3 regions of the Priestia sp. P5 genome follow, and region 1 is predicted to be linked to each of the others. Evidence: predicted binding sites of a transcription regulator. Region 1 holds the regulator's gene; each other region holds the start of a gene.
What was found. Region 1 encodes Rex, which represses fermentation and respiration genes when NADH is low (regulators of the CRP and FNR family bind a similar motif). Its sites were predicted from a motif close to TTGTGAAATATTTCACAA; they were not measured.

Region 1 (10,458 bases):
CAAAATATGCCCCTTTGCAAGCAAAGCAACCAAACTCAACGTAGATACATGACGCTTTCCGATTACAATTTGATCAATGTTTTCTAATACTTGATTTAATTTATTATTAATATGATCCAGCTGAATCAACGAAGCTCCCCCTTAAAACTCAGTTAAGCCTTGAGTTTAGTATGTTTTTCAATAAACATAGTACTATCTTAACAAATTTTAAAAAAATCTGAAAATATTAATGCACGCAAAAAAGCGACCAAGTGAGTACTTGGTCGCTTTTTTAGGTAGGGCAGTGATTACATCATGCCGCCCATTCCACCCATGCCGCCCATATCAGGCATTGCAGGTGCTCCGCCTTCTTCTGGCTTATCAGCAACAACTGCTTCAGTTGTTAAGAACATAGCCGCTACAGAAGAAGCATTTTGAAGAGCTGAACGCGTTACTTTTGTTGGGTCAACGATACCAGTGTCTAGCATATTTACCCACTCGCCAGTTGCAGCGTTAAATCCAGTTCCAACTGCTTCGCCTTTTAGACGCTCAACGATTACTGATCCTTCTAAACCAGCGTTGTGAGCGATTTGACGTACAGGCTCTTCAATCGCACGTAATACGATGTTGATACCTGTAGCAGTGTCACCGTCAGCTTCGATGCTTGCTACTTTATTATAGATATTTACTAATGCAGTACCACCACCAGCTACGATACCTTCTTCAACCGCAGCACGCGTAGAGTTTAATGCATCTTCAATACGTAATTTACGTTCTTTTAACTCAGTTTCAGTTGCCGCCCCAACTTTAATTACAGCTACGCCACCAGCAAGTTTTGCTAAGCGCTCTTGTAATTTTTCACGGTCAAACTCTGAAGTTGTTTCTTCAAGCTGAGCTTTGATTTGGTTTACGCGTGCTAGGATATCTTCTGCGTTTCCTGCACCGTTTACAACTGTTGTATTTTCTTTTGTTACAACAATTTTAGAAGCGCGACCTAATTGATCGATGCCTGCTGTTTTTAAGTCAAGACCAAGCTCTTCAGTGATTACTTCTCCGCCTGTTAAGATTGCAACGTCTTGTAGCATTGCTTTACGACGATCACCGAAACCAGGAGCTTTAACAGCTACAGCTGTAAATGTACCACGAAGTTTGTTCACAACTAATGTTGCTAAAGCTTCGCCTTCTACGTCTTCAGCGATGATTAATAGAGGCTTGCCTTGTTGAACAACTTGCTCTAATACTGGTAAGATTTCTTGAATGTTACCGATTTTTTTGTCTGTGATTAAGATGTATGGATCATCTAATACAGCTTCCATTTTATCTGAATCAGTTACCATGTAAGGAGATGCATATCCACGGTCAAACTGCATACCTTCTACCACTTCTAATTCAGTTGTGAAACCTTTTGATTCTTCAAGTGTGATAACGCCGTCGTTACCAACGCGCTCCATTGCTTCAGCAATTAATTGACCTACTTCTTCGTCAGCTGCTGAGATAGCCGCTACTTGAGCAATTGAATCTTTACCTTGAATTGGTTTAGAGATTGCTTTTAGTTCTTCAACCGCTACAGCTACTGCTTTTTCCATACCTTTACGGATACCCATTGGGTTAGCACCAGCCGTTACGTTTTTAAGACCTTCTCTGATCATTGCTTGCGCTAAAACTGTTGCAGTAGTTGTACCGTCACCAGCAACGTCGTTTGTTTTGCTAGCAACTTCCGCTACTAATTTAGCACCCATATTTTCAAATGCGTCTTCTAATTCGATTTCTTTTGCAATTGTTACACCATCATTTGTAATAAGCGGTGAACCGAATTTCTTTTCCAATACAACGTTACGACCTTTTGGTCCAAGCGTTACTTTTACAGCATTTGCTAATGTATCTACACCACGTAGCATTGCGCGACGTGCTTCTTCGCTAAATTTAATGTCTTTTGCCATGTTCTTTGACCTCCTCAAGATGTTCTTAATAATCTATTTTTTACGTATGATAAGTTTGTGGTTAAAATTAGCCGATTACAGCTAAAATATCGCTTTCGCGTAAAATTAAGTATTCAGTACCTTCGTATTTCACTTCAGTACCCGCATATTTTGAGAAGATGATACGATCGCCCGCAGCTACTTCTAAAGCTACACGCTCACCGCTTTCTAATACTCGGCCTGTACCTACAGCAACAATTTTACCCTCTTGTGGCTTTTCTTTTGCACTGTCCGGTAACACGATACCGCTTGCTGTTTTTTCCTCAGATTTTACAAGTTCAATCACTACGCGATCACCTAATGGCTTTAACAAGTGAAACAACCTCCTCAAATAATATGTTTACATTTTTATTAGCACTCAACCTCGACGAGTGCTAACACAATTATTATATTAAAACAAAGTGGGTTTTTTTTGCAAGTATTAAACAAAAAAAATTTAAAATTTACAACAACTACATATAATAGTCTTAGATTTCGACGATTTTGAGAAATAAAGCATTCTTTTCTCTGTTCAATAATATGTATGTTACAATACGAGCAAGAAGAAATTACTGACTTTACAGTACTTCTTCGACATATATACATAAAAACCTTTTAAAGGAGTATAGAAGATTGGAAAAACGTTATTGGTATGTTATCCTCACCTACATCCTTATGCAGTTTTCAGGAGTTATTGGTATACCGCTGTTAAAATTAACAGGAATGTTTGATCAATATCCAGTTCGAACAGCGAATGTCATGCTTTTGACTTATTGGACCATCATTAGCTTTATCCTTGGTTTACTTATTGTCTTACTGCTGCTGCGCCGTGACATGTCCATGCGTATAGAACATGCGGGAACAACGGTAACTGTGGTCTGGTCAGTCCTTGGAGTGTTCCTGGCTATGGCTGGTCAAGCTGTAGCAGGTATGATTGAGCACGCTCTTGGCATTACCCAAGTATCTGAAAACACACAAAATATTGTTAATCTTGTTAAAGCAACGCCGTTCCTCATTGTCGTTACGTCTGTTATTGGACCAATTCTAGAAGAGATTATTTTTCGAAAGATTATTTTCGGCTCTCTTCACAAACGATATAATTTCTTTGTCTCTGCATTTATTAGTTCCCTTATTTTCGCTGCCGTACACTGGGATTTTAAACATTTGCTCGTGTATACAGCCATGGGATTTGTTTTTGCATTCCTTTATGCAAGAACAAAACTAATTATTGTACCCATTATTGCTCACGTGTTGATGAATACAATCGTTATTTTATCTCAAACTATTTTTGCAGATAAAATTATAGAAATGCAAAAGCAAGCAGAACAAATGCAGTTTATTTTTGGAGGCATGTTTTTATGAAGAATATCCCTTTAACACGAGGGTTTATTTATATTATTATGGGGGTTTTATTCACCTACCTGGCTATTCAAAATGCTCAGGAAACCGTGTGGAATTTCCCCACAATCTTATTTGCACTCGTAGCCGCGTTCGATTTCAGATTTGCGGTTCGCATTTTTATCTTGCACTATAAAATTAAAAAGTTGCAGCAGCAATATAAAAATCAAGATGATTCATCTAAATAAAAAAACCACTGTTTCAGTGGTTTTTTTTACATACTAACATCTTCTCTTTCTTGCTCTGCCCTTGCCTTTAACACTTTGCGATACGAAATGCGGGAAATAATGATGCTGATTTCATACAAAATTAAGAGCGGCACTGTCACCATCATGTGCGAGAGCAATTCCGGTGGTGTAATAAGTGCGGCAATAACTAGCAGTACGAAATAGGCATACTTTCGAATTTGAGATAAAAACATAGGCGTGATAATTCCTAATCGCGTCAAAAACATGACGACAACAGGAAGCTGAAACAACAGCCCAAAAGGCAGTGTGAGCTGCATTAAAAAAGAAAAGTATTCATTAATGCCAATCACTTGGTTTACATTCAGCTCATCAGAAACGCGCGTCATAAAATCGACGACAAATGGAAACAACACAAAATAAGAAAAAGAGACACCGCCGATAAAGAGAAAAATGGAAACAGGAATATATCCAAGCGTTACCTTACGCTCTTTTTCATATAAACCAGGACTAATAAATGCCCAAAGTTGATACAGTGCAACAGGAGCTGCAAGTACACAGCCAATAATAACAGCAAACTGCATATAAATCTTAACTGGATCTGTTAGCCTAAATGCATTCATCGTTAAATTTTTTGCCTCATCAGCATGCTGTAAATAGACAATAACCTTATCCGCTATAAAAAAGCCAGCAACTGTGGCAATGACAAAGAAAAATAAAACAATTAAAATGCGTTTTCGCAGCTCTCCTATATGATCATATATTGACATTTCTTGTTCGGTCATACTATGATCACCCTTTTACTCTTTGTCATCTACTTGACGCTGTTTATCTTTTTCACGATCATCTGATGCACCGCTAGCGGCATGCTTAAACTCTCTAAGCGTTTGCCCGACTGATCTTCCTAGCTCCGGTAACCGTTTCGGCCCAAAAATAAGCAGTGCTACAATCGCAATAATAATCCAACTGCCTGCTCCAATCCCCATATTCCCACTCTCCTTATTAATTTAGACTTAAGGAAATCGTAACACAGTCCATCTTATTCAACAGGATAATTTTTCAAAAAGTAGACAAGCGACTGTAATTCTACAGCCAGATCAATATGATGCAGTCGAATCTCATCCGGTACGTTTAAGCGTGCAGGAGTGAAGTTTAAAATCCCTTTAATTCCGCAATTCACTAAACGATCGGTAATTTGCTGAGCCACAGTGGCAGGAACTGTTAAAATCGCCACTGAGATATCATCACTCATATAATCTTCCAATTGGTCAAGGTGATAAACCGGCACGTCGCCTACTTTTGTACCGACTTTATCTTCTATCACATCAAAAGCGCACTCAATTTTGGTGTTATTATTTTTAATAAAATTATAATTTAAAAAGGCCGTTCCCAGATTCCCTACGCCAATAAGTGCTACTTTCGTTACTTCATCTTGGTCTAACGTTTTACGGAAAAATGTAAGTAAATAATTCACATTGTAGCCGTATCCCTTTTTCCCTAATGCTCCAAAGTAAGAAAAATCCCGGCGAATAGTAGCAGAATCAACTTTCACTGCCTCACTTAACTCCGCTGACGAAACACGCTGTTTACCAGAAGCATGCAAGTTTTTTAAAAAACGATAATAAAGCGGCAATCGTTTAGCCGTTGCTTGTGGTATTTTTAATTGTTCAGTGTTCACGTTGTACCCCCTCAGTTCATGTATGTCATTACTAACATTTTCAAGTCATATTGCATTACCTTTCACAAAGCCTCAACCGCTTTGAGGTAGCGCTTCCAATTCTCTCTCTTTTCTCTTGTTTTATATATACTCCGCTTCACACCCCGACGCCTTTTGTCTATCCAGCACTACTTAAAGTCGGTAGCTAGAACGAAGCAATTAGCCCTTCAAAGGATCCGTTTGTTAGTCATGACGGATTTTCTACATCCATCATATATAAGTTCAGAGATGCACTTATCTCTTATTTTAACATAGTATCCTGTATAAAATGTGCAGGTAAAATCATTTTATTTCATGAATCAAAACATTCGCTTCATCATTTGTTCTTGTCCCTCTGCAAATTACAAACGCTTGTAGGAAGAACTTGTAGTTGAAAATATGTTAAAATACACTATGGATATACTACTAGAGGTGAAAAAATGATTATTCTACAATTGAACGGTATTACAAAATACTATGGGGCAGAACCCATTTTATCGAATATAAAGTTAGAAGTACAATCAAAAGACCGCATTGCCCTAGTGGGACGAAACGGTGCTGGTAAATCAACTTTATTAAAAATTATTGCTGAGCAGCTTTCTTATGACAGCGGAGAAATTATTAAACCTAAAGGTGTTTCCATTGATTATATGGGACAAGATACAGTTCTTGAGTCAACACTCTCCATATGGGAAGAAATGATGACGGTCTTTGCTCCGTTAAAGAAGATGGAAAAAGAATTACGTACGCTTGAAACAAAGATGGGCGATCCAGACATTTTTAATGATTCAGTTCAATACGAAAAACTAACCAAAGAGTACGATCAGCTTCAAGTAACGTTCAAAGATTTAGGCGGCTATCAATATGAAGCGGATACACGATCTATTCTTCACGGTTTCCGTTTTTCAAACTTTGACTATAGCACCCCTATTTCCTCCTTGAGCGGTGGACAAAAAACGCGCTTGGCTCTTGCAAAACTGCTTTTAACAAAGCCAGACTTGCTTATTCTGGATGAGCCTACCAACCACTTAGATATTGAAACTTTAGCATGGCTGGAACAGTTTCTGCAAGGGTATGAAGGAGCTATTTTAATTGTTTCACACGATCGTTACTTCCTTGATAAGGTCGTAAATCAAGTGTATGAAGTCACACAAAAAACAACGGTCAAGTACACGGGCAACTACTCTAAATACCTTGTACAAAAAGCAGAGCGATATGAAAAAGAGTTGCGTCAGTACGAAAAGCAGCAAGATGAAGTCGCAAAACTAAATGATTTTATTCAGCGAAACATCGCCCGCGCATCGACTACAAAACGTGCGCAAAGCAGACGTAAGCAGCTCGATCGAATGGAGTTAATAAATCGACCTAACGAAGGCGAAAAATCAGCTAGTTTTTCGTTTGAAATTGAGCGTCAAAGCGGAAATGAAGTCTTAAACCTCGAAAACGTGTCCATCGGATATGATGAACACAAATACGTCGTCCAAGACGCAAACCTTCGGATTAAAAAAGGTGAAAGCCTTGCGTTGGTTGGCCCTAATGGAGTTGGGAAATCTACGTTATTAAAAGGTATTGTGGATAAACTAAGTTTCAAGACTGGAACCATTTCTTTTGGCTCAAACGTAATGGTTGGTTATTACGACCAAGAGCAAGCTAATTTAACGTCTAATAAAACCGTTTTAAATGAGCTTTGGGATGACTACCCATCCAAACCTGAGAAAGAAATTCGTACAGCGCTTGGAAATTTTCTGTTTTCAGGTGATGATGTACTGAAAATCGTTTCCACGCTTAGCGGTGGTGAAAAAGCACGTTTGGCTCTTGCGAAGCTTATGCTTCAAAAAGCTAATTTCTTAATTTTAGATGAACCTACTAACCATCTTGATTTAGATAGCAAACAAGTACTCGAAAATGCGTTAATCGATTACCCAGGAACTCTGTTATTTGTTTCACATGACCGTTATTTTATTAATCGTATTGCAAACAAAATAGCAGAGCTATCTCCTGAAGGGGTAGAAGAATTTCTTGGAGATTATGACTATTATGTAGAAAAGAAAGCAGAAATAGAGGAAATCAAAGAATTAGAAAATATAAAAGCAAACGAAGAACGCACGGTAAAAGTAGATAAACAGTCCTATAAACAAGATAAAGAACAAAAGAAATTGATGAGGCAGCGAACGCGCCGCATTGAAGAAATTGAAACTGAAGTAAACAAATTAGAAGCCGCACAAGCAGAGAATGAAGAACTTCTTTGTGACCCTGAAATTTATCAAAACCACGAAGAAGTATCAAGATTAAACGGTGAAAACGAAAAAATTTCTTCACAGTTATCCACATTAATGGAAGAGTGGGAAGAATTACAGCTTCTTCTAGAAGAATAGTCTATATTTTTTCGTATTTATTCATCCTATTTACTCGTTCGTACGCTTTAGAACAAGCTTTATCCACTCTGTGAATAAATAGTGGATATCTGTCTGATTTTCATAATTAAAACTTGTTAATAACAGGTCCGTGTACTGAGTGCACGGACTTTTCCACATAATTATCCACAGTTAATTCTAAATTTATTGAATATTGTTGATAAATTATTTTTATCCACAAAAAAAGACGAATGAGAACTAAATCTCATTCGTCTCTTACTCTTCCAAGTCTAAACCGGGGTTTGCGTTTAATGACATATCTGAACGTTTTCCTTGAGCAAATCGTACACTTGCTGCTGCTCCAATCATTGCGGCATTATCCGTGCATAGAGATAGCGGCGGGATAATAAGTTCAATGTTTGATAATGGTGCAAATGCCTCTTCTAGCGCTGCTCTAAGTCCTTTATTAGCAGCCACTCCTCCTGCTACTAACACTTGCTTAACGTTATATTCCTTTGCAGCTTTAACGGTTTTAGTTACTAACACATCAATAACACTCGCTTGAAAGCTAGCAGCAAGCGTTTGTGGAAGAATTTCTTCACCTTTTTGCTTCGCGTTGTGGACAGTGTTAATAACTGCTGATTTTAACCCACTGAAACTAAAATCATAGGATCCTTCTTCTAGCCAAGCACGCGGCAAATCAATTAATGGCTCTCCCTCATGTGCAAGGCGGTCGATATGCGGTCCGCCTGGATATGGAAGGTTTAACGTGCGGGCTACTTTATCGTAGGCTTCTCCTGCTGCATCATCTCTCGTTTCACCAATCACTTTAAACTGGCCGTGACTTTCCATGTATACAAGCTCCGTATGCCCTCCAGATACAACTAGCGATAAAAGGGGGAACTCTAATTTTTTGATTAGCTGATTCGCATAAATATGTCCTGCAATATGATGAACACCAATTAATGGCTTTTGATGTGCAAATGCTAGCGCTTTGGCTGCATTTACGCCAATAAGAAGTGCTCCCACAAGCCCTGGTCCTTCCGTTACAGCTATTGCATCAATATCTGCAAACGTCAAGTTCGCTTGATTTAAAGTTTCTTCAACTACCACCGTAATTTGTTCCACATGATGACGAGATGCAATTTCTGGTACGACACCGCCAAATCGTTTATGACTTTCTATTTGAGAGGCCACCACATTGGCTACAATTTCATGACCGTTTCGAATCACGGCTGCTGCTGTCTCATCACAGCTTGTTTCTAATGCTAAAATTAATTGATTTTCACTCATAAATTCACCCACATAACTAATGCATCCTCATTGTTATCAGAATAATAATTCTTACGAATACCTCCAGGTTTAAAACCTAGCTTTTGATACAATGATTGTGCAATATGATTAGATACCCTAACTTCTAATGTCATTGACGTAGCACCTAGTTTTCGAAGAACGTCCATTACGTTGCGCAGCAGCAATTCACCGAGTCCCTTACCTCGGTAGTCTGGCAATAGCGCAATGTTGGTTACATGTGCTTCGTCGATAACAATCCACGTTCCGCAATACCCAATAATATTTTCTCCTTCTTCCATCACAATGTAAGTTGAAAATTGATTATTGGTTAACTCATTTTGAAACGCTTCTGAACTCCAAGGTGTCGTAAAAGACTTCTCTTCGATTTTCACTACTTGATCAATATCTTTAACTTCCATTAAACGAAACTTAATTGTTAGTTTCATGTTTATACCTTCTTTTATCCTTTTTGCTGTGAAGCAAGCCAGTTGGCTTCGGCTTCAGCTAAACGAATGTAGTTCGGAACAAAAGTATGCACAGACTGCGGCTCTTTCTTCATTCCTAAGAAAGCCAATTCACTTGGTCTTGGATTAAACTGCTGAACATGGGCAAATACAGCTTGTTCACCCAACACTTCTTTTAACGCCTCTTCATGCATAGGAAGATCATTGCCTATGAATAAAATAGGTTTGTTGTATGACTTTAAATGTTCCGCCCAGTCTTTATTAATAACAAGTCGATCACTTTCAACTTCTAGAAGACCTCGTTCGTTATTCCATTCGTATAGTCCTGTATAAAGCTGTTGACGGCGCGCATCAAATAACGGAGCAATATATCCATCAAAATAGCGACCGTTTGCTGCTAGTGCCTCAAGGCTAGATACACCTATTAAAGGAATATTTAAAGTCCAAGCAAGTGTCTTAGCAATGGTAACGCCAATGCGTACACCTGTATAAGATCCTGGACCGTGTGCCACTACAATACGGTCTAGCTCGCTTGGCGCAATATCACAATCCTTTAACAAAGATTCCACAGCGTTCATCACACGAACAGAGTGGTTCTTTTTTAGATTCGTAATAATTTCTCCAATTACTTTGTTTTCTTCAACGACAGCAACACCCATGACAAAATTGGATGTATCAATGGCTAACATTTTCATCTTTTAAAAAGCTCCTTACATATTTCAACGTACCGACTGCCTATCGCTTTTACAAGGATTTTACGAGTCGTTTCGTTTTCATGGTAAATATTGATTTGAATATATTCATTAGGAAGCTGCTCTTCAATCAGATGAGCCCACTCCACGACCGTCACGCCATCTCCTTCAAAATACTCATCAAACCCTAGGTCTTCAAATTCATCCCCTAGACGGTACACATCCATATGATAAAGAGGAAGGCGACCGCTTTTGTATTCTTTAATGATCGTAAATGTCGGGCTATTCACATTGCGTTCAATTCCTAATCCTTTAGCTAAACTTTTTGTGAATGTTGTCTTTCCAGCTCCCAAATCGCCTTCAAGCAGCAGCACGTCACCAGCTTCTAATAAAGTTGCTAGACGAGCAGCCAGCTGATTAGTTTCATCAGGAGACGTAG
Region 2 (10,458 bases), on a different contig from region 1:
TTGACGGTGATATGCCTTATTTGAAGTTCACTGCTTTCAGTCCAAGTAGGAACATCTTCTTCTTTAGCCGACGGTTTTTCAGCCTGCTTCACAACCTTAAGTAATGCATCTCCAGATTCTTTTCCGTCCAATGTTGCATGATAATCGTTTCCAACTTCTCGTATGGGCAGAAAATATTCAGGCGCCAGCAATAAAATCATAAGTGCAGGCTCTAATGTCATCGAACCATTCACCAGCCGCAAACCAAGCGTAACAGCCACGATGGCTACAGATAACATCGTAAAGAAATCGAGAGCAAACGTAGATAAAAAAGCAATTCGGAGGGTTCCCATTGTCGCTTTTCGATAACGGTCACTGACTCTCTCAATCGTTTCAGCATGTTCCTTACTTTTCCCGAGAAATGTTAAGGTTTCTAACCCTCGAAGCGAATCTACAAAGTGGTTGGACAACACGTGATATGTCTCCCATTGGCTATCTATTTTTTTTTGTGCAGCCAGTCCGAGCAAAATCATAAATAAAATTAAAATTGGCATGGTCACAAGTAAAATAATGCCTGAAAGCCGATCATGGTACCAAACGAAAGCAAGCACTAGCCAAGGTGTAACGCTAATGGCGGCCAGTTTAGGCAAAAACAGCTCGAGATAAGCGCGAAGCTTCTGTAGACCTGTGGTGATGAGCGTCACCAAGTTTCCTGTTCCTTCATCTTTGGTAAAACGCGGTCCTAATGAAAAAATGCTTTTCATGACTATCAAACGAAGTTCCTGAGTCGTTTTGACTCCAAATTGATATGCTGTTTTTTTTACTATAAAACCTACGATCTGACGAACCATAAAGGCAGACAAAAACAGTCCGATTGCTTTTGTCTGGGAAGTTAAACTTTCACCATGAAAAAGAGCGGTAATTACTTCGGCAAGCCACTTAGCTTGAAAAATAATGGCTACACTTTGAATAGTAATAAGCCCTATTAACATGGCAAGAACCATTTTTATTCCGTTGTAAACCATTAAATTTCTACCCATTAGTACTCCATATGCTCCTTATGATCTACACGTTTTCTGAAAACGTAGTAGCTCCAAATTTGATAACCTAACACAAAAGGCAGTAACGCAATAGCAGCGTAAGACATAATTTTCAAGGAATAATTCCCTGATGCTGCATTATGAATCGTTAAACTATAGCTGTCATTGATTGAACTAACCAAAACGGTTGGGAACAATCCTGCAAATATAGAGGAAATTGATAAAATTAAGATTAAGCCAGACATAGCAAATGCCCATCCGTCTTTTTTACGTGTAAGGAAAAATCCTGCTAGTAAATACACGAAAATACCGATAAAAAATGTATATAGCATCAAGCGGCTATGATTACTGAATAAATCTGTTTCAAAAAACGTCATGCCTGAAAAGATAAGAAGTAATAAGGCATTTATAGGCAGAAGCTTCATAGCAACCTTCCGTGAACGATCTCTAATATCGTCCATCGTACGGATCGTGGCAAAAATAAGTCCGTGCCATAAGCAAAGCATTGTTAACGTAACGCCGCCTGTGATGGTATATAGATTCACAATATCCGAAAAGCCGGCATTCATTTGCATGTTGCGCTCAACAGGCAATCCTTTCATTAGTGCTGAAAATAAGATGCCGAAAATGAGCGGTGGAAAAAGACTTCCAAAGAAGATAACCCAATCCCACGCATTTTTCCACGCTTGTTTTTCAACTTTTCCTCGAAATTCAAATGCTACACCGCGGCCAATCAGCGAAAGCAAAAGAAGAACAAAAAGAACATATGACCCGCTTAATAGCGTTGCATACCAGTTTGGAAAAGCGGCAAACATAGCACCGATTGCTGAAATTAGCCAAACTTCATTTGCATCCCAAAAAGGACCGATTGTATTAATAAAAGCTCGTCGCTCTAAGTCATTTCTCCCTAAAAAACGAGACACCATTCCAATACCAAAATCAAAGCCTTCTAAAAAGATAAAACCAACAAACAGAATGGATACTAGTAAATACCAGAATTCATTAAGAGAAAACATTGTATCCCTCCTTTGTAAACGGATCAGTTGATGTTACTTTTGTATGTGCTTCGTGATCGTGATCTGGACCTTTTTTAATTTCTTTAACGAACAAGAACACCATAATCACAGCTAAAATTAAATAAAAGACTGAAAACGAGATAATAGAAAACAGCAATTCACCTGCTGTGACACCAGGAGACACGGCATCTTCCGTTTTCATATAGCCAAATACAACCCAAGGCTGACGGCCAATCTCTGTCATAATCCAACCTGCTGAGCTCCCAAGGAACGGAAAGGCAATGGCAATCGTCATAATACGTAAAAATAGTTTGCTTTCTTGAAGTTTTTTACGAGAAAGCAAGTACGTGCCCCAAATGCCTAATGCACATAATACGCCACCTAGACCAGCCATAATACGGAAACTCCAAAATGTTGTCCGAACGGGTGGAATATAATTTCCTGCTCCATATTTCGCCGTATACTGCTCCTGCAGCTCGTTCATCCCAGGAACGGAGCCTGAAAATTTCCCGTATGATAAGAAGCTTAATAAATAAGGTATTTTGATTTCGCTCGTATTTTTCTTTTCATCGGGGTGAATATTTGCTGTTACCGTCCAAGCGCCTGGACTTCCGCTGTTTTCCCATAATCCTTCACTTGCGGCCATTTTCATCGGCTGTGTTTTAACTAAGTATCCAGCCTGTTCATGACCAGATAACGCAATTCCTACACCTGAAACTAACCCTACAATAATGGCAACTTGAAATGATTTTTTGGCAAAAGCCACATGTTTTTTCTTCAAGAGCATAACAGCACTGACACCCGTAATAAAAAAGGCGCCTGTTGCAAACGAACCTAAAATTGTATGAGGGAATTCAACCCACAGCTGACCGTTTGTTAACAATTTAAAGAAGTCATTCATTTCTAAACGGCCATTATTCAGCTCCATTCCGACCGGATGCTGCATAAAAGAGTTAGCCGTTAAAATAAAGAACGCTGAAAAAATAGTACCTAGACTAACAAGCCAAATACATAGACAGTGCAGCCATTTAGGCAAACGATCCCACCCGAAAATCCACAGCCCGAGGAACGTGGACTCCATAAAAAACGCTAGCAGTGCTTCAATAGCGAGCGGCGCACCGAATACATCTCCTACAAACCTTGAGTACTCTGACCAGTTCATGCCAAACTGAAATTCTTGTAAAATACCTGTTACGACTCCGACAGCAAAGTTAATCAGGAATAAGTGCCCCCAAAACTTTGCCATCTTTTTATACTGTTCATCTTTTTTTACTACGTATATCGTTTCCATGATCGCTACTAAAAAGACAAGGCCGATAGACAGCGGTACAAAGATAAAATGAAACAGCGTCGTTGATGCAAATTGAATACGTGATAGTATGACTGTATCCATCTTCTTTCTCCTTTCATATATAAGAACATTCATCATTTCTATAGATACTTTGCTCATTTCTGAGTATCTTTTACTTACATTGTGAAACATTGAGCATAATAATTCGAGAGATATGCTCAGTATTTCACATACATATGTAATATCTCTCTTTCTATTTACATAGTATAGTCTATTTTTTTAGCTGTGCACGTACATTTTTTGAACGTTTTTAGACTAAAACGTGACTTTCTTGTGACAAAAAAGTGAAGGATCTCTTTATTTTTTTCATAAAAAAAGCACGCTCTGATTTGAGCTTGCTTCCCTACGGTCGATATTTTGCTTTCGCATTTAATTTAGATTGACGAATGATTTGGTTGATGACTTCAGAAAACACAATACCAATGGCAATTGAACCTGAAATCATAAAGGCTTTCGCTGCAAGACTAATCGCTTCATTATAATTATTTTCTACAAAGTTACGCATGGCATCGTATGCTGTTCCTCCTGGAACTAGCGGAATAATACCTGCTACGGTGAAAATAATGATCGGCGTTCGGTAAATTTTTGCGTAAATTTGACTAATAATAGCAATAAAGAAGGCCGATGCAACTGTGCTTGGAATTTCATCTACGCCATAGAACGTTAGCAAATAGTAAATGAGCCAGCCAATCATTCCGACAAAGCCACTTTTTAATAATGATTCACGTGGAACATTAAAAATGATCCCAAATGCTGCTGAAGCAATAAAACTTGTAATTATCTGCTCTACGATATGCATATGATGCCTCCCTTCTATAGAAGCGTAAATACAATGGCAATACCTGCACCAATAGCGAATGCCGTCAGAAACGCTTCTGCTCCTTTTGATAATCCAGACAGTAAATGTCCCGCCATTAAGTCTCGCACTGCATTGGTAATGGATAAGCCAGGAACGAGAGGCATAACGGATCCAATAATAATTTTATCAATTTGCGTGCCTAGTCCTGAAGCGACTAAAAGAGCTGATAAAAGTCCAATAACTAACGAAGCGGTAAACTCAGCAAAAAAGCGAATCGGAATAAGACGGTGGAAATACACCACGGTTAAAAATCCGAGACCTCCTGAAAACATAGCTGGAATAAAGTCCGTCCATAAACCTTGAAACATGATTAAAAAGCATCCGCTAGAAATGGATGCAGCTGCAAGTTGAACCCATAGTGGAAAAGCTACGTTCGTTGCTTCAATTTCTTGTAGCATTTCATACGCTTCCTCTAAGGAGATGTTTCCTTGACTGATTGTTCTTGAGACGCTATTTACCATGGTTACTTTTTTTAAATCTGTCGTTCGTTCGGAAATACGAATTAACTTCGTTTTCGTCGGTTCTTTCGTTTCAAGTGAAAACATAATCCCTGTTGGCGTCACATAGCTGTGGGATTTTTTTATACCGTAAGACGCTGCAATCCGCATCATTGTGTCTTCTACTCGATACGTTTCTGCTCCGCTTTCTAACATAATTTTACCTGCTAGTAAGCTAACGTCCATAATTTCATATTTATCTAATTTTTGTTGTGTCATCAAATCGCTCCAAACATATTAAAGCTTGGTTTTTTTCCCTACAGCATACAGTGTATAAGAAAGAGGGAAGTGGACGCAATGGTTAATGCAAAAAAGTGTGGACTTTTTGTCTCACACTTTCAGGAATAGTATATACATTCCTTATCAATTCATACGTTTTGTGGTCTCACGCTCTACTAATACAGGTGCCATTTTATACTGTATCTGATCTATTTCTTGCTGATCCTGAATTTGCTGAAGTAATAGGTTTACTGCTTTTTCAGCCATTTTTTCCATCGGTTGACGGATAGTTGTTAGTGGAGGATGCGCTTCACTAGCTTCTGTAATATCATCAAACCCTATAACAGATAAATCTGCTGGAACGTGAATCCCGTTTTGCCACGCACAGTGTATCACTTTCAGAGCGATGTAATCCGTAGCACAAATAAGCGCAGTTGGAGGCTCTGGATGATGAGCTAGCTCATTTATAAACTGATATAGTTCATCTGAGTTATTCATATCTTCTTTCACAAACTTTGCGTTTGCTGACGGTACATACTGATAAAAAAGAGACAGACGGTGCTCGACTCCGCTTACAGCTTTTCCAACGAACCCTATATTCTTATGACCAAGGTCCGTTAAGTGAGCAACAGCTAATTGCATTCCCACCGCATCATCTACATGTACAATCGGCCAAAGTGCAGAAGAGGCGTCTCCTGTAAGAGAAACGTAAGGCGTTTGATATTGTTTTAATACATCTACAAACGGATGCTGAGCAGCTACATAGTCTAATAAAATGACCCCATCAAACCAATGGTTCATCATAACATTTAATTGACGCTCAGCCGTTGTTTCTTCGTAATCCGTGTGTCCAATAAGAACGTCCATCCCTCGACTTTGGACTTGTTGCTGTACCTTTTTTAATAGTTCAATTAGAAACGGATCTTTTAAATCTCTAATTAATATCCCGATAATCCCTGTTTTTTGGGCCCGCAGAGCTGCCGCAAATGGATTCGTCTGATACCCTAAATGAGCTGCTGCTTTTAGTACTTTTTGTTTAGTTTTTTCACTAATTTTAATTTTACCGTCTTTATTATTGAAGATTCTTGATACAGTAGCTAATGAAACACCCGCTTCTTTTGCTACTTCTGTAATCGTGACTTTTTTTCTCCCCATTCGTACCGACTCCCATTTCCTTTTAGTCTATCGACCATTTCTTTATTATACTACTAGAAGCCGGCACCACTGAAAACTATCTTCCCTACTTTTCACTAAACAGCCACTTTAACACATCTTGAATTTTTTGATCCCAATATGCCCAGTCGTGACTTCCTTTTCCTTCTTCATATGTAAAACAAATAGGCTCTTGCTTACAGCGCTCGGAAAAACGTTTATTTTCCTGATATAAAAAATCTTCCGTTCCACAGCATTGATAAATACGCGGAGTCACTTCTCCATAGCGCCGGCGATTTTCAAGCAGCCAAAAAAGATCATCCTCAGGTCTAATAACAGGCGGCATGCCAAAAATCAAAGGATAATCTAAGAGCTGAACTTCTCCTCGTCCTCCAAGCCCTTCAACGTCCATCACTCCTGATAAACTGGCAGCTGCAGAAAATTGATGTGGTTTGCGAAACGCCCATTTTAAAGCGCCGTACCCTCCCATAGAAAGACCAGCCACAAAATTATCTTCTCTTTTTTCCGATAAAGGAAAGAATGACCTAGCCAATTGAGGAAGTTCTTCTGTTACAAACGTCCAATACTTCTTTCCATAAGCCATATCTCTATAAAAGCTGCGATCTACATTTGGCATTACAACTGCAAGTCCTAATTCTGATGCGTAGCGTTCAATCGAAGTTCTTCTCATCCATATCGTATGATCATCAGAAAGACCGTGTAATAAATAGAGCGTAGGGTGTTTCTCACTTCTTATATTGGTTTGTAAACCAATCTGAGATTTTGTTTGCTGCGGTATCAAAACGTTCATTGAAGTACTTATTTGCAATACTTCTGAAAAAAAATCACATTGAATAAACGCCATATTTCTCTTCCCCCCTACTTTTTCTTCCCTATTGATTGATAACAAAACGTACATAATTCATATAAAAGTTAAAAAAATAGTTTGATTATTTATAATTTTTAGTTTAACATAAAAACATCTTTTATGAAAACGTTTTACGTATAACGTTTTTTCATTAAAATAGTGACTGCGATTCAAAGGAGGAATTTATATGGGGATAGTAAAAGTAACTTCTGACGAGTATAAGGAGCAAAAAGGAAATCTGTTTTTCGTGATTTTCATTTCATGTGCAGCTGCTTTTGGAGGGTTGCTTTACGGCTATGACACAGCCGTCATTTCAGGAGCTATTGGGTTGATGGAAGTGCATTTTAATCTTAGTCCAACGATGGTAGGTTTTGTTGTATCTAGTTTGCTGCTCGGTGGTGCTGTTGGGGTACTTGCTTCAGGAAAACTGAGTGATCGATTCGGTAGAAAAAGCATCTTGCTTTTAGCAGCTTCTTTATTTATCGTATCCGCAATTATGCAAGCGCTATCTTCATCCATCTCTTTTGTGATTATTTCTCGAATTATTGGAGGACTAGGCATTGGCATGGCTTCTGTTCTTTCTATTACCTATATTTCTGAAATAGCCCCTCCGCACATGCGCGGCCGCTTAGGCTCTCTTTATCAATTTGCTGTTGCCGTTGGGATTGTTTTTGTCTATTTTGTAAATGACTACATTTTATCTATTGGGGAAGACGCATGGCAGAATTCCACAGGATGGCGCTACATTATCGGTGCTTCTGGAATTCCAGCTCTTTTATTTCTTCTTATCCTTTCTCCTGTTCCTGAAAGTCCGAGGTGGCTGGTAAAAGCAAACCGCACTGTAGAAGCTATGGACATTTTAATTAAAATCAATGGTACACACATTGCACGCCAAGAGCTGTATCATATTGAGCAATCGTTAAAAGAAAATCAACCGGCTTCTCTTTCGCTTTTTAAAGAGGCAGGCCTTCGAAAAGCGTTGCTTATTGGTATTCTACTTGCAGCCTTTCAACAGCTTGTCGGAATCAATGCCATTATTTATTACGCCCCCCAAGTTTTTGAAGCAGCTGAAGCTAGAGGAGATTTATCGCTCCTTGTTACGTCTATGATTGGTGTAGCTGCCTTTTTAGGCGTTCTTTGTTCCATGTGGCTTATAGACCGGATTGGCCGCAAAGCTTTATTACTTATTGGCACAGCTGGTATGGCTGTTACGCAGCTTCTCGTTTCTTTTGGATTTCATTCACAGGGTACTGAAGGCTTGACTACTAGTTTACTTATTGTTTTTTATTTATTTCTTTTTAATATTTCTATGGGACCTGTTGTATGGGTTGTGATTTCTGAAATTTTTCCTAATCATGCGAGAGGCTATGCAATGTCTATTTCCACCTTTTTCTTGTGGATAGCTAATTGGTTTGTGTCTCAGTTTTTTCCTATTCTTTGGAACAAAGCTGGAGGATCTTTTACCTTTTTATCTTTTATGATTATGTGTATCGCTTCGTTTTTGTTTATATGGAAGTGGGTGCCAGAAACAAAAGGAAAGTCACTTGAAGAAATTGAACATATATGGAAATAAAAGAAGCCTGAGCATATATCTCAGGCTTCTTTTTTATCGAATTTGTCCATCTCCGTAAATAATATATTTTAATGTTGTTAATTCCTTTAATCCCATTGGTCCACGCGCATGAAGCTTTTGTGTACTAATTCCGATTTCTGCCCCGAAACCAAACTCTTCTCCGTCCGTAAACCTCGTTGAAGCATTCACATAAACAGCAGCTGAATTAACGCGCTGTAAAAAACGCTGAGCATGAGCATAATTTGTTGTTACAATCGCTTCAGAGTGATGTGAACTATGAACATTAATATGGGAAATCGCTTCATCGATATCATCTACGATTTTAACTGCCATGATGAAATCCAGATATTCTTTCTTCCAATCCTCATCCCCTGCTGGAACAAGGTCTGGAACGATCGTTAGCGCACGTTCATCACCGCGTACTTCTACATCTTTCTCTCGTAGCGCTTGAACAATAATCGGCAAAAATTCATGAGCCGCTCGTTCATGAATAATCAGCTTTTCGGCTGAGTTACACACCGCTGGACGAGATGTTTTTGCATTAATGACAATATTGGCCGCCATGTCACGGTCATATTCTTCATCAACATAAATGTGGCAGTTCCCGGTTCCTGTCTCAATAACAGGAACCGTTGCATTTTTTACCACTGCTTCAATTAAACCAGCACCGCCTCGAGGAATTAATACATCGATATATTCATTTAGTTTCATTAACTCCAGTGCTGTTTCTCTCGACGTATCTTCAATAAGCTGTACGCTATGCTCAGGAAATCCTGCACTTGCCGCAGCTTGGGATAATACAGAAACAATCGCTTGATTCGAATAAAATGCCTCACTGCCTCCGCGCAAAATAACCGCATTTCCTGCTTTTAAGCATAAGCCTGCTGCATCACATGTAACGTTTGGACGCGCTTCATAAATAATTCCTATGACACCAATAGGTACACGCTGCTGCCCAATTTGTAAGCCATTTGGTCGTTTGGCCATAGACAGCACTTCTCCTACTGGATCTGCAAGCGCAGCTACTTGGCGCAGGCCGTCTGCCATTCCATGAATCCGCTCTTCATTTAAAGATAGGCGATCTAACATCGCTTTTGACGTGCCTTTTTGAACGGCTTTTTCTACGTCTAATTCATTTGCTTTTAAAATAGCTTCTTGTTGATCCAGTAAAGCAGTCGCCATTTTATAAAGCGCCTGCTGTTTTTGTTCGCTCGTTACATTTCCTAAGAAATAAGAGGCTTCTTTTGCCTGCTTTCCTTTAAGCTGCAATTCACTCATTTCATTACTCCTTCAGCTTGTTTTAAGAATAACGTTCCAATTTCTTGGCCTTCAATAATATCTCGCAAAATACTTGGCTCTTTACCATTTGCTAAGATTAAGCTCACCCCTGCACTTGTAGCTGTTTTAGCAGCAGTAAGCTTTGTGACCATTCCGCCTGTTCCAACATCCGTTCCGCTATCTCCAGCAAAATTCTCAAGCTCCGGCGTGATGCCATCTATTACTTTCATTAATTTAGAGTTAGGGTTTTTTGTGGGGTCTGAATCAAAGAAACCGTCAATATCAGATAAAATAACGAGTAAATCTGCGTGAATTAAAACTGAAACAATGGCGGATAAATTATCGTTATCTCCGAAACGCACGATGTTTTCAATCTCATCGATGGCAACCGTATCGTTTTCATTCACAATAGGAATCACTTTGTCTTCAATTAATTTTTCAAACGTGTTCACAACGTTATTGCGCACATGTTCATCTTCGATTACATCTTTTGTTAACAGTACTTGACCAACAATGTGACTGTACTCACCAAAGAATTTACTGTAGATATGCATAAGCTCACACTGCCCGACAGAGGCTGCTGCTTGTTTTTCTCGAATAGAAGTTGGCTTTTCTTTTAACTTTAG
Region 3 (10,458 bases), on a different contig from region 1:
GGGTGTAATTGAAATTTAGTCATAAGCCATTTGACCACTGGAGTTGGAAGACACGTTATTAATATTTTGAGTGCACTTACAAGAATGATGGAAAGTAATACAATCCACGTCATAGTTAATCATCTCCGCTATAGTTTAAATGAAATAAGATTACATACCTATTTTATCACAGAGAACATGAGTGCTTTTTGTACATTATGTGAACCTTCCTCAGTGAAAAGATGTATATGAAATGCGTTTATTTATGCACATTTAGGGAAATATAAAATTATAACAAATACTACATATAAAAAAGGAGAAAAAATTATGTTGTGGACGATTATTGGACTTTTATTTATTTTTTGGTTATTAGGATTAGTTTTTCATATTGGCGGCGGCATCATTCACATTCTTCTTGTCATTGCAGTGATTGTGCTAATCGTAAAACTTGTGAAACGAATTTAGATATAAAAGGCCTTTCCTTAGGGAAAGGCCTTTTATATGGAGAGACTATAAAAACAAGACGTATTTTGATATAAAAAATCATATGTCTCCGTTACAGAAACTCCTTTGAGACGTGCTATTTCCTGAACGGACTGATGTATCATTGATGGAACCGTTGTGTGGTTTTGAAAAGGTCCTTCAAATGGCCACGGACCATCTGTTTCCACCATCAAGTAGTCAAGAGGGTATTCCATGACAAGCGCTTGGATTTTAGGCTTATATACAATATCGGGTGTAACTGAAATATAGTAGCCGTTGTTTTTCATTCGTTCAACGGTTTTTTTAGCTCCTTTGAACCAGTGGAAGTGAGCTTTAGACACAGAATGTTTTTCTAATAAGTCGCATACGATCTCAGCGTCTTCATATACAGCATGAAGAATTAACGGTTTACCCCATTTTTTTGAATGAACAATAAAAGCTTCAAGCAGCTCCAAATAGGGCTCTAGAGAAAGAGTGTATGTCTGACTTAAGTAATAAGGTAGACCAACCTCCCCAACAGCTATCATTTCTTCATTGTTTTGATCAATCCAGGCAAACAGTTCCGCTAATTCATTTGAAGAAGGCAGCATTTGTTCAGGATGAAATCCGTAGGCGGGTTTCACGCAGGAATACAATTGGCTAATTTTTTGATTAAGTTGGCAAGAGTGTAATGTGGAAGATACAGAAATAAGCGCTTTTAACGAAGGATCCTTCTCTATTATTTCTTTCCAGCTTTTCGGTTCATATTGATCGAGGTGAATATGAGAGTCAATGATTTGTTTCATAAATATCGCTCGCTCCTTTCAGCCCAATTTGTTTAGAAATAATACGTAAGAAAATGTATGCTTCTGTTAGGCTTCTATCTTATTTTTTATGTGTTTTTTGTTCTCCCATTTAGCAATAGATGAAAACGTATAAATAATAAGAGCTAACCAAATAAAATTAAAAGCAATAACATGAGCTTTTGTTAGCGATTCATGGTATAGAATTACTCCTGCTAGCAGAGATAAGGTTGGTGAAATATATTGAAGAATACCAAGCATTGATAATGATACTTTTTTAGCACTTTTTGTGAATAATAAGAGTGGTAGAGCTGTGACCATTCCACTTCCGATTAATAAAAGACTTGTTAGGGGATTAATATATTGTCCAAGGCTCGCTTCTACTATTTTTCCATCAATGACAGCCCACATAAAAATGCCCCAATTTGCACTAATAAGTACAGACGCAGTAAAAAGGGACCAGAATAAGGATGGTTTCTTCATTATTTCTTTTACAAACGTAATGTATGTACGCCAGTTCTTTGTTATCAATAAAAGAATAAGCATAAAAATAAAAGACCAAAAAACGCGCTGAGCTAAAATCTCTCCTGGTGCTACGTGGTGAACCAGCTTCCAATAAATTGGCGTGAACCCCCACATTAGATAAGAAAGGACTGCATACGTTACACCATCTTTGTCATGATTTAAGTTCATTTAAAACTTTCCTTCTAACATGAGATAAATTTGGTAATAAGAGTCATAGATTAACATAAAAAAGCAGCATAAACGATTATATCACAGAGAAAAACGATTTTTCACATGTTGAATGGCTCAAAAAAGCGCTATGCGCAAGGTCATTGCTTTTCCATGTCTAAAATAAAATCAAATTGCGTATTTCTAACAAGGTAAGTGCTTACACAAGTGTGCATGATAAGCGCTCTTTCAGCTTATATTCAAGTGGTTATGAAAAACAGTTGATTTCCCCATTAGAAACTGTCAAGCTTAAGGAAGAAAAAAATCTTAGAGGAAAGAATATATAGGTGACGAATATGATCGAAATAAAAGCGTCTGCGATAAGCGACGGAGAATTTAACAGAGGTGTATTTGCTAAGCAAGATATTAAAAAAGGAACGCTTATTCACGAAGCCCCTGTTATCGCTTATCCTAATAAAGAGCATGATTTTATTGAGAAAACAACACTAGCGGATTATGCTTTTGAATATGGAGTGAATCATACGGCTATTCTTTTGGGATACGGTATGCTGTTTAATCACTCGTATACACCCAATGCTACGTATGAAATTAATTTTGACAATCATACCTTTGATTTTTATGCATATACGGATATCCAAGCAGGAGAAGAAATTCTCATCAACTATAATGGAGATGAAGATGATCAAGAGCTCCTTTGGTTTGATCGTGAAGATGAAGAAGAGCAAAAGTAAAAAGTTAAGCCCATCGATTTTCGATGGGCTTTTTATTATGCTTTTTTATCTGGATACATAGTAGAATTCAAACGGATAAATTGGTAAATATGCGTAATAATAACTTTTAAAACGGCATATCCAGGGACGGCTAAAATGATACCGATGATTCCGAATAAGTTTCCGGCGGTTAGAATGACAAAAATGACTGTAATCGGGTGAATGTCTAGGCTTCTTCCCATAATTTGCGGAGATATTACTTTACCTTCAAGCAATTGAACAACTGCCCAGACAATGGCTAGTTTTACAAGCATGAAAGGAGAGGTAATAAACGCAATAATAATGGCTGGGATAATGGCGATAATAGGACCAAGGTAAGGCACAACGTTGGTTACCATGGCGATAATCGCTAGAAGTAATGCATAATCTAACCCAATAATCAGATAGCCAATGAAAAGCAGTACACCTATACAAATCGCAACAAAAATTTGCCCGCGAATATATGCGCTTAATGCGTGGTTCATGTCGGCTAAAATGAATTTAGCTTCAGAACGAGATCGGTTTGGAAGCAGTTTTACAATATAATTAGGTAAGTTTTTCCCATCTTTTAATAAGTAAAAAAGAATAAAGGGTAAAACGGCAACCGATAATATAATTTCTGTAATGGTGCCGACAAAGTTTACAATACCGCTTGAAAATCCAGAAACATATTTACTCAAGTGTTTTGATGCATCTTTGGAAATCTTATCTAGGTCCGTGTTAGCCGACTGAAGACCTTGTTCGACATATCGGTTATTCGAAAGGTTCGTCACCGCATGCTGAACGTCATGCGTCAGCTCTGGGATATTATCAATAAGACGGTCAACTTGATTTTTTAGAGGCGGAATAACCGATGAAATAATAATGGCTAATGCGCCGATAATCACTATGTATAAAACAAGAATGGAAATAATTCGTTTTACACCTTTTCGTTCTAAAAAGTCAACAAGCGGATTAAATAAATAAAAGCAAATTCCTGCTAGGATAATCGGCAGTGCAATTGTTTTAATAAAAATAGAGATAGGAATTAAAATAAATCCGATTTTTGATAATGAAAAAATAGTCATGCTGAGAATAAAAATAATAATTGTATATACAACAAATTTATTATTTAAGATTTTTTCTCGGAAAAAAGTTCCTTTCTGAGGTCTAGGTTCCAAGCTGTTCAACTCCTTTTAAAAATAAATGTATAGTTATCATACCCTGATTTAGACTAATTTAAGAGGGTTTTTTACAAAGAAGTGTGCATACTAGTAGAAAATCTTCTAGAAAGAAGGGGTGAAATCATTGAAAGAAGACAAACAACCATCGTATGATGATTTCTCTACAGTAGAAAAAAGCCATGAGTATATAACCGCTGAAGAATTTCCAGACGGTCCTTTCGGCTCTCCTGTTAATCAAAAACTGGGGAAATCTACTTCATGGGAAGAAGGGCAGCGAACGTATAGCGCATTTAATTATGAAAACAAAAATCTTCATGAAAAAGCGCAAAGATTATTTCCAGGCGCGCATCCTGTACATGATAACCCAGAGGAACATGAACAAAATCCAAGTTAATGTCTTTATTATGCTCTGAATATATTGCCCTATCTTTTTGCTGAATTATGTTGACAATAAGCAATTTAGCCTGTAATATAAAACGTAACTTATCACTGTTTCTACAGGATTCGACAAAATTTGATTTACTTAAACTTGTGATCTCAACTTCTATTTACAGCTATTAGAGCGCTGTAAGTAGAAGTTTTATTTATGCTATCGATCAAAAAGAAAAAAGCAGGTCTGCTCAAGCAGGCCTGCTTTTTTTATTATTGAACAGCGTCAAATTTATTTACTTTCCACTGAGAATTAGATTTATAGAATGTGACAGTTCGTTTTACGCTGCCGCCATCTACAGTTGGAACTGTGAATTCATAAGAGCGAACTGTTGCTGTTTGATACACAAGCTTTGTTTTTGCTTTTGACCACTCTAACATGCTGAATCCGTCGCCGATTGGATGTGCAAGTTTGCCATTATATGTGATATAGCCGTAATTTGTTAATCCTTTTTCTACTGCACTATTTGTAAATGTCTCAGATAAGTAGCTTGATAGCTCAGCTTTTGTATCAAATTCAGGGCAAAGATACACGTACTCAGTTCCTTTATATTCAAATGTACGTTCTGTACATGGTTTGTTTTTATAACCGTGCAGAGCACTCCAGAAATGATTGCTGGCACTAGCTGCAATTTTGACAGCATTTGCATCCGTTAGTGTTGTAGATGTTGTTTGTGCTGTAACTCCAGTGCTTAGTGTAAAGAAAATAGCGATTGATGATAAAACTAGTCCAATTTTTTTCATTTCTAACTCACTCCTAGTTAATTAACCTTATTTATGTAACAATTATGTGTTTTATATTTCTTTTGTTACATTTATATTACAATAAATCTGTAATAAAAGAAAGTGTTTTGTCTTTTTTTCTTAAATTTTTTTAGTTTTTTGCTAGTTTCTAAAATAGATATAGTAAGGGAATTACCAGTTAAATGCTGATTTATCAACGTTTTTAGGCGTTCCTTTCTGCTTTTTAATCTTTTTGTTACAAAAGGATTGTTTGTAACAAAACTGTAATAAAAGAAACTTAATACCTTTACGATACAGAAAAATAAAGATAAAACGGTGAAAAAGTGAATGTGAAAACTGTTTTTTTCTTTTTTAGGCATATTTCTTTTGCCATTTTCAGCTTTTTAGTAGGGTAGATTAAGCGGAGGCGAAATGATGAAAGGCATTACACATAGTGAAAAAAGTGGAATAGCAGGTATGAAGTACAGAGATCTTCAGGAGATGCCCCCTCAAAGAGGAGAAATTCAGAATAAAAAAAGTCCCAAGCGCTAACTGGGGACTTTTTTATATAATCAAACGTTTGTTTAAATGAAAGAAACAAGGTAATAACAGTTTTTTAGCGCTTTTTTATCATAACCACCAAGCCAATAAAAAGGTAACAAATCCTCCTAGTATCAAAAATCCCATGCTGTATTTGAGCGTGTATTTAAACAGTTCACTTTCTTTTCCAGCCAGTCCCACTGCTCCGGCAGCGACGGCAATTGATTGAGGAGAAAGCATTTTAGCCATCACGCCGCCGGCAGTATTGGCCGCTACGAGAATAACTGGCAAGACATTAATTTGCTGAGCTGTAGTTAGCTGCAAGTTGCCGAACAGCGCATTATTTGATACGACAGACCCAGTTAGAAATACGCCAATCCAGCCAAGAAATGGAGATAAAAATGGAAAATAAGCAGCTGATGTAGCGAGCGCCAATCCAAGTGTAGAAGACTGTCCTGAATAATTTGAAATAAAAGCAAAAGCAATGACCATCATAATAGTAATAATAGGTTTTGATAATTCTTTTACGGTTTCTAAAAGAGTGGTCCATGCCACTTTTGGTGATACGTTAAGCAAGAAAACTGAAAGGACACAAGCGATAAGAATTGCTGTACCTGTTGCTGCAAATACGTCTATTTTTAAGATAGCAGCGTAAGGCGTAGGATTTTTTACTAAAGGCGCTGCTTTAATTACGTGATTGTGTAAAAATGGGACGTTAATAAGCAGGTTCATATGTTCAAGCATCGTTTTGACAAAAGAAATGCTCCAAGCCGTAACGAGTATCGTTAAGAGAATAAAAGGAGACCAAGCCTTTAAAATCTGTTTTGGTGACAGGCTGAAGCCTTTAGCTGCTGCCGGGCTTATTCGTTTAATATAAAAAGCAAGAGCAAGCAAACTCACAATAGAAGATGTGATATTTGGAAGTTCAGGGCCGATGTATGTAACAGTTAAATACTGTGTCAGTGCATAGGAAACGGCTGTGATGCTCGTTGCTTTCCATACGTCTTTTAATCCTTTTATCCCATCCATAATAAAGACAAGTAAAAAAGGGATAAGAAAAGAAATAATCGGAAGCTGCGTGCCAAGAAAATGAGCAATTTCTTTTGGATCTATGCCAGATACTTGTCCTGCGACAATTACAGGAATCCCCATGGCGCCAAACGCTCCTGAAGCTGTATTAGCAATTAAACATAGCGCTGCTGCTTTTAACGGCTTGAACCCAAGTCCAACTAGAAGCGCTGCTGTAATGGCAATCGGAGCTCCAAATCCCGCTGCCCCTTCTAAAAAAGCATTAAAGGAAAAAGCAACAAGCAGCATTTGCAAGCGGGGGTCATCGGTTATTGAAATAATAGATTGTCTGATGGTAGTAAACTGTCCGCTTTTGACAGTTAGCTTGTATAAGAACACCGCTCCGATAATAATATAGCTGATGGGCCAAAGTGCATACAGAAACCCATAGCCTGTGGCTCCTAAAACCATTGAGGCAGGCATATCATAAAAATAAATAGCAATAATCATAGAAAGAAGCACCGTAATACCGGCAGCAATATGTCCTTTTAATTTCAAAAGAGTTAAAGCAATAAAGAAAAAGATAATGGGGATGAGTGCAATTAGTGCAGAAAGCCAAATATTATCTAACGGATTATATACCTGAGTCCACGTCATATTCATACACCTCTACTACATATTTAAAACAAGGGAGCGGGGGAGTCCCCCGCAAAAATCTTTAGATGTTATACAAAAGCTCTGTCGCGAGTTTGCTTAAGAATGCTAGCAGAGTGCTCTAGCTGCTGCTGTTCGTGAGGAGTTAAATTCAATTCAATAATTTGACGCACGCCGTTTTTATTAATGATAGCTGGCACGCCGATATACACATCAGAAATACCGTATTGCCCTTCTAATAAAGCAGATACCGTTAAAATAGAGTTCTCATCATCTAAAATAGCCTTGGTAATGCGTACAAGCCCCATTGCAATTCCGTAATAAGTCGCTCCTTTTCGATTAATAATATGGTAAGCCGCATCGCGGGTTTGTTCGAATAGATGCTGCATATCCGGTTCTTTTTCAATAGCGGCAGTATTGATAAAATGTTCAAGCTTCACACCGCCAATTTGCGCGTGGCTCCAAACAGGAAATTCCGTATCTCCATGTTCCCCCATAATATAAGCGTGGACGTTGCGAGAATCTACTTCGAAATAGTCGCTTAACAAGTAGCGGAAGCGAGCTGTGTCAAGAATCGTTCCTGAACCAATTACCCGTTCGTTTGGTAATCCTGATACTTTTTGTGTAACGTGTGCGAGAATATCAACTGGATTTGTTGCCACTAAAATGATGCCGTCAAATCCGCTGTTCATAATATCTTTTACAATGCATTCAAAAATTTTAACATTTTTTTCAACTAGATCTAAGCGTGTTTCCCCTGGAGCTTGATTAGCGCCCGCTGTAATAACTACTAAATCAGCGTCAGCACAGTCTTTATAATCTCCAGCCCAGATTTTCATCGGTGTGGCAAATGGCATTCCATGATTGATATCGCGTGCTTCGCCTTCTGCTTTTTCTTTGTTCATATCGATTAACACTAATTCATTGGCAATACCTTGATTCACCATTGAAAAAGCGTAGCTTGAGCCAACAAAACCAGTTCCGATAACGGCAACTTTTCGTGTTTTTGGTGTAAATTGTGTTTTCATTTGTATCATCCTTTGAATTTTATTTTGTGATGTTTTTCACAATATTAGTGTAACAAGAATAAATACCCTCGGCTGTGATAAAAATCACACCTTAAAAAATAGTAAACAATTTTACAGGGTGATTTAAAAAAAGGTTCTTCTACATGAAGTGCCACATTTAGAAAGATCTTAAACGTTTAAAGTGTTGAGTAAAGGCAACTTGTTTTGCAGAAAGCTAAAGAGTTTAACATTCTCTATTTGTATGTTAACAGCCAATAATGTTTCTATAGACCCACACGAAATCCATTTGTTACACTAAGTTTGCTTATTTTTAATAAAGGAGTTGAAGGGATGGAGAACTACTATGAGCAAGCCCAAAAAGGCGCTTGGGTTAGTATCTTATCATATATCTTTTTATCGGCATGTAAACTTATTATCGCGGGTATCACCGCTTCCTCTGCATTAAAAGCCGACGGTCTTAATAATGTTACAGATATTATTGCATCAATTGCCGTCTTAATCGGCTTAAAGATTTCTAAAAAACCTCGCGATAATGATCATCCCTATGGACATTCCAGAGCGGAACATATCTCTTCACTTATTGCTTCTTTTATCATGATGGTCATCGGACTAGAAGTATTGGTCGATGCGGGTCAGTCATTATTTATGGACAAATCTGAAGCGCCTAATTTACTGGCTGCTTGGGTAGGTCTTGGAGCGGCTGCTGTTATGGGTGGTGTCTACCGATATAATATTAAGCTTGCTAAAAAACTTGATAGCCAGTCTTTATATGCGGTTGCTAAAGATAATTTGTCTGATGCACTTGTGAGTATAGGGGCTGTTGTGGGAATTTTCGGCTCACAATTCGGCTTGCCCTGGCTGGACGTGGTAGCTGCTTTTGCTGTGGGAATTATTATTTGTAAAACAGCCATCGAGATTTTTAAAGAAGCGGCTCATTCCTTAACGGACGGATTTGATGAAGAAAAGTTAGGGCACTACAAAGAAAGCATCGAGCTTGTAGAAGGTGTAAAAGAAGTAGAAGATGTGAAAGCGCGCAAGCTTGGTAATCAAGTCGTAATTGATGTAACTGTTAAAGTAGATCCCCATTTAAATGTTATCAAAAGCCATGAAATTGCTGATCAAATTGAACATATGATGAACGATGAGCATCAAATTAAAGATACGCTTGTTCATATTGAACCTGATGCATACGAAAAGCAAAAATAAAACCAGCACGTTCTTTCGTTATGAAAGGATGCGCTGGTTTTATTTTGCGGGAATTTGAAATAAATCACAAAAACTTCTTCAAAAATGAAAATGAAAAGCCGTTATTAGTAATATAAAGATTTTTGTAGAAGGGTGAGGGAATGAAGAGGTTAAGTGCAAAGCTCGTAGTATTTTTTAGTATTTTTATAGCTATTTTATTATTAGTTGTTTCAGGGGCTGTTTATCAATTTACCAAAACGCAAATAGAAAAAGATGTAGAAGTTCAGTCTCAAAGTCAAGTGAAAGAGTTAAAAGAAACGATTCATACGTACTTAGACATGTATAGTCGTTCTTTGCTGACGTATAGTGAAAACGATGTAATTGTTAATTTTGTTAAGCAGGAAGGAGGTCAAACAAACCAAGAGAAAAATCCGTATTTTACATGGAACACAGTTCAAAAAGAGTTTACACAGTTTAAAGAAAAGTATCCAAACCTAGCACTTGAATACATAGGCACTAAAAATAAAGGAATGTATTCTGTTCCTCAACAAGAGTTTGGTTCAAACTATGATCCGACTTCAAGGGTGTGGTACAAACAAGCAGTAGAATCACCTAATGAGGTTATTTATACGGATCCATATGAAGATGCAGCAACCAAAAAGACGGTCGTGACAATTGCAAAGGCTATTTTAGATCCAGATACTAAAAATGTGCTGGGCGTTATAGCTACTGATTTAGACTTAGATGCATTAAAAAACATTGTAGGTAAAGCAGAAGTAAATCACGGGGGGTATGCATTTTTATTTGATCAAAATGGCACAGCGCTCGTTCATCCAACAGAAGCTGGGAAAAATTTAATGAATCAGCCATTTATGAAAAAAATGTACGAAGCAGACCGGAATAGAGATTTCATGAAGTATACCTTTCAAGGTGAAGAGAGAGTGATGGCATATGATACTCTCGAAGGGACGAATTGGAAGATAGGAAATGCCTTTATTTATAATGAAATGCTCTCAAGCGCTCATCATTTACTGACTGTTAT

Region 2: the regulator Rex is predicted to act here: its motif matches at 3,508-3,525, upstream of MMB69_RS23085 (cytochrome ubiquinol oxidase subunit I).
Region 3: the regulator Rex is predicted to act here: its motif matches at 8,256-8,273, upstream of MMB69_RS24630 (L-lactate dehydrogenase).

What each region holds. Positions count from the first base shown of each region.
Region 1 is NZ_JAKWFJ010000011.1:8,138-18,595, forward strand. It holds gene MMB69_RS26790 (AAA family ATPase) at 1-129, opposite strand, end outside; gene groL (chaperonin GroEL) at 288-1,919, opposite strand; gene groES (co-chaperone GroES) at 1,987-2,271, opposite strand; gene MMB69_RS26805 (CPBP family intramembrane glutamic endopeptidase) at 2,571-3,299, shown strand; gene MMB69_RS26810 (YdiK family protein) at 3,296-3,523, shown strand; gene tatC (twin-arginine translocase subunit TatC) at 3,550-4,305, opposite strand; gene tatA (twin-arginine translocase TatA/TatE family subunit) at 4,321-4,506, opposite strand; gene MMB69_RS26825 (redox-sensing transcriptional repressor Rex) at 4,560-5,198, opposite strand; gene MMB69_RS26830 (ABC-F family ATP-binding cassette domain-containing protein) at 5,657-7,591, shown strand; gene tsaD (tRNA (adenosine(37)-N6)-threonylcarbamoyltransferase complex transferase subunit TsaD) at 7,847-8,863, opposite strand; gene rimI (ribosomal protein S18-alanine N-acetyltransferase) at 8,860-9,309, opposite strand; gene tsaB (tRNA (adenosine(37)-N6)-threonylcarbamoyltransferase complex dimerization subunit type 1 TsaB) at 9,324-10,022, opposite strand; gene tsaE (tRNA (adenosine(37)-N6)-threonylcarbamoyltransferase complex ATPase subunit type 1 TsaE) at 10,019-10,458, opposite strand, start outside.
Region 2 is NZ_JAKWFJ010000003.1:301,787-312,244, forward strand. It holds gene cydD (thiol reductant ABC exporter subunit CydD) at 1-1,019, opposite strand, end outside; gene cydB (cytochrome d ubiquinol oxidase subunit II) at 1,019-2,035, opposite strand; gene MMB69_RS23085 (cytochrome ubiquinol oxidase subunit I) at 2,022-3,428, opposite strand; gene MMB69_RS23090 (threonine/serine exporter family protein) at 3,730-4,185, opposite strand; gene MMB69_RS23095 (threonine/serine exporter family protein) at 4,200-4,961, opposite strand; gene MMB69_RS23100 (LacI family DNA-binding transcriptional regulator) at 5,106-6,116, opposite strand; gene MMB69_RS23105 (alpha/beta hydrolase) at 6,202-6,978, opposite strand; gene MMB69_RS23110 (sugar porter family MFS transporter) at 7,169-8,554, shown strand; gene MMB69_RS23115 (glutamate-5-semialdehyde dehydrogenase) at 8,588-9,832, opposite strand; gene proB (glutamate 5-kinase) at 9,829-10,458, opposite strand, start outside.
Region 3 is NZ_JAKWFJ010000005.1:87,656-98,113, reverse strand. It holds gene MMB69_RS24675 (YfmQ family protein) at 1-113, opposite strand, end outside; gene MMB69_RS24670 (lmo0937 family membrane protein) at 307-444, shown strand; gene MMB69_RS24665 (TatD family hydrolase) at 477-1,247, opposite strand; gene MMB69_RS24660 (EamA family transporter) at 1,314-1,937, opposite strand; gene MMB69_RS24655 (SET domain-containing protein) at 2,273-2,668, shown strand; gene MMB69_RS24650 (AI-2E family transporter) at 2,704-3,846, opposite strand; gene MMB69_RS24645 (hypothetical protein) at 3,974-4,243, shown strand; gene MMB69_RS24640 (IseA DL-endopeptidase inhibitor family protein) at 4,492-5,022, opposite strand; gene MMB69_RS24635 (lactate permease LctP family transporter) at 5,632-7,212, opposite strand; gene MMB69_RS24630 (L-lactate dehydrogenase) at 7,275-8,231, opposite strand; gene MMB69_RS24625 (cation diffusion facilitator family transporter) at 8,562-9,437, shown strand; gene MMB69_RS24620 (methyl-accepting chemotaxis protein) at 9,578-10,458, shown strand, end outside.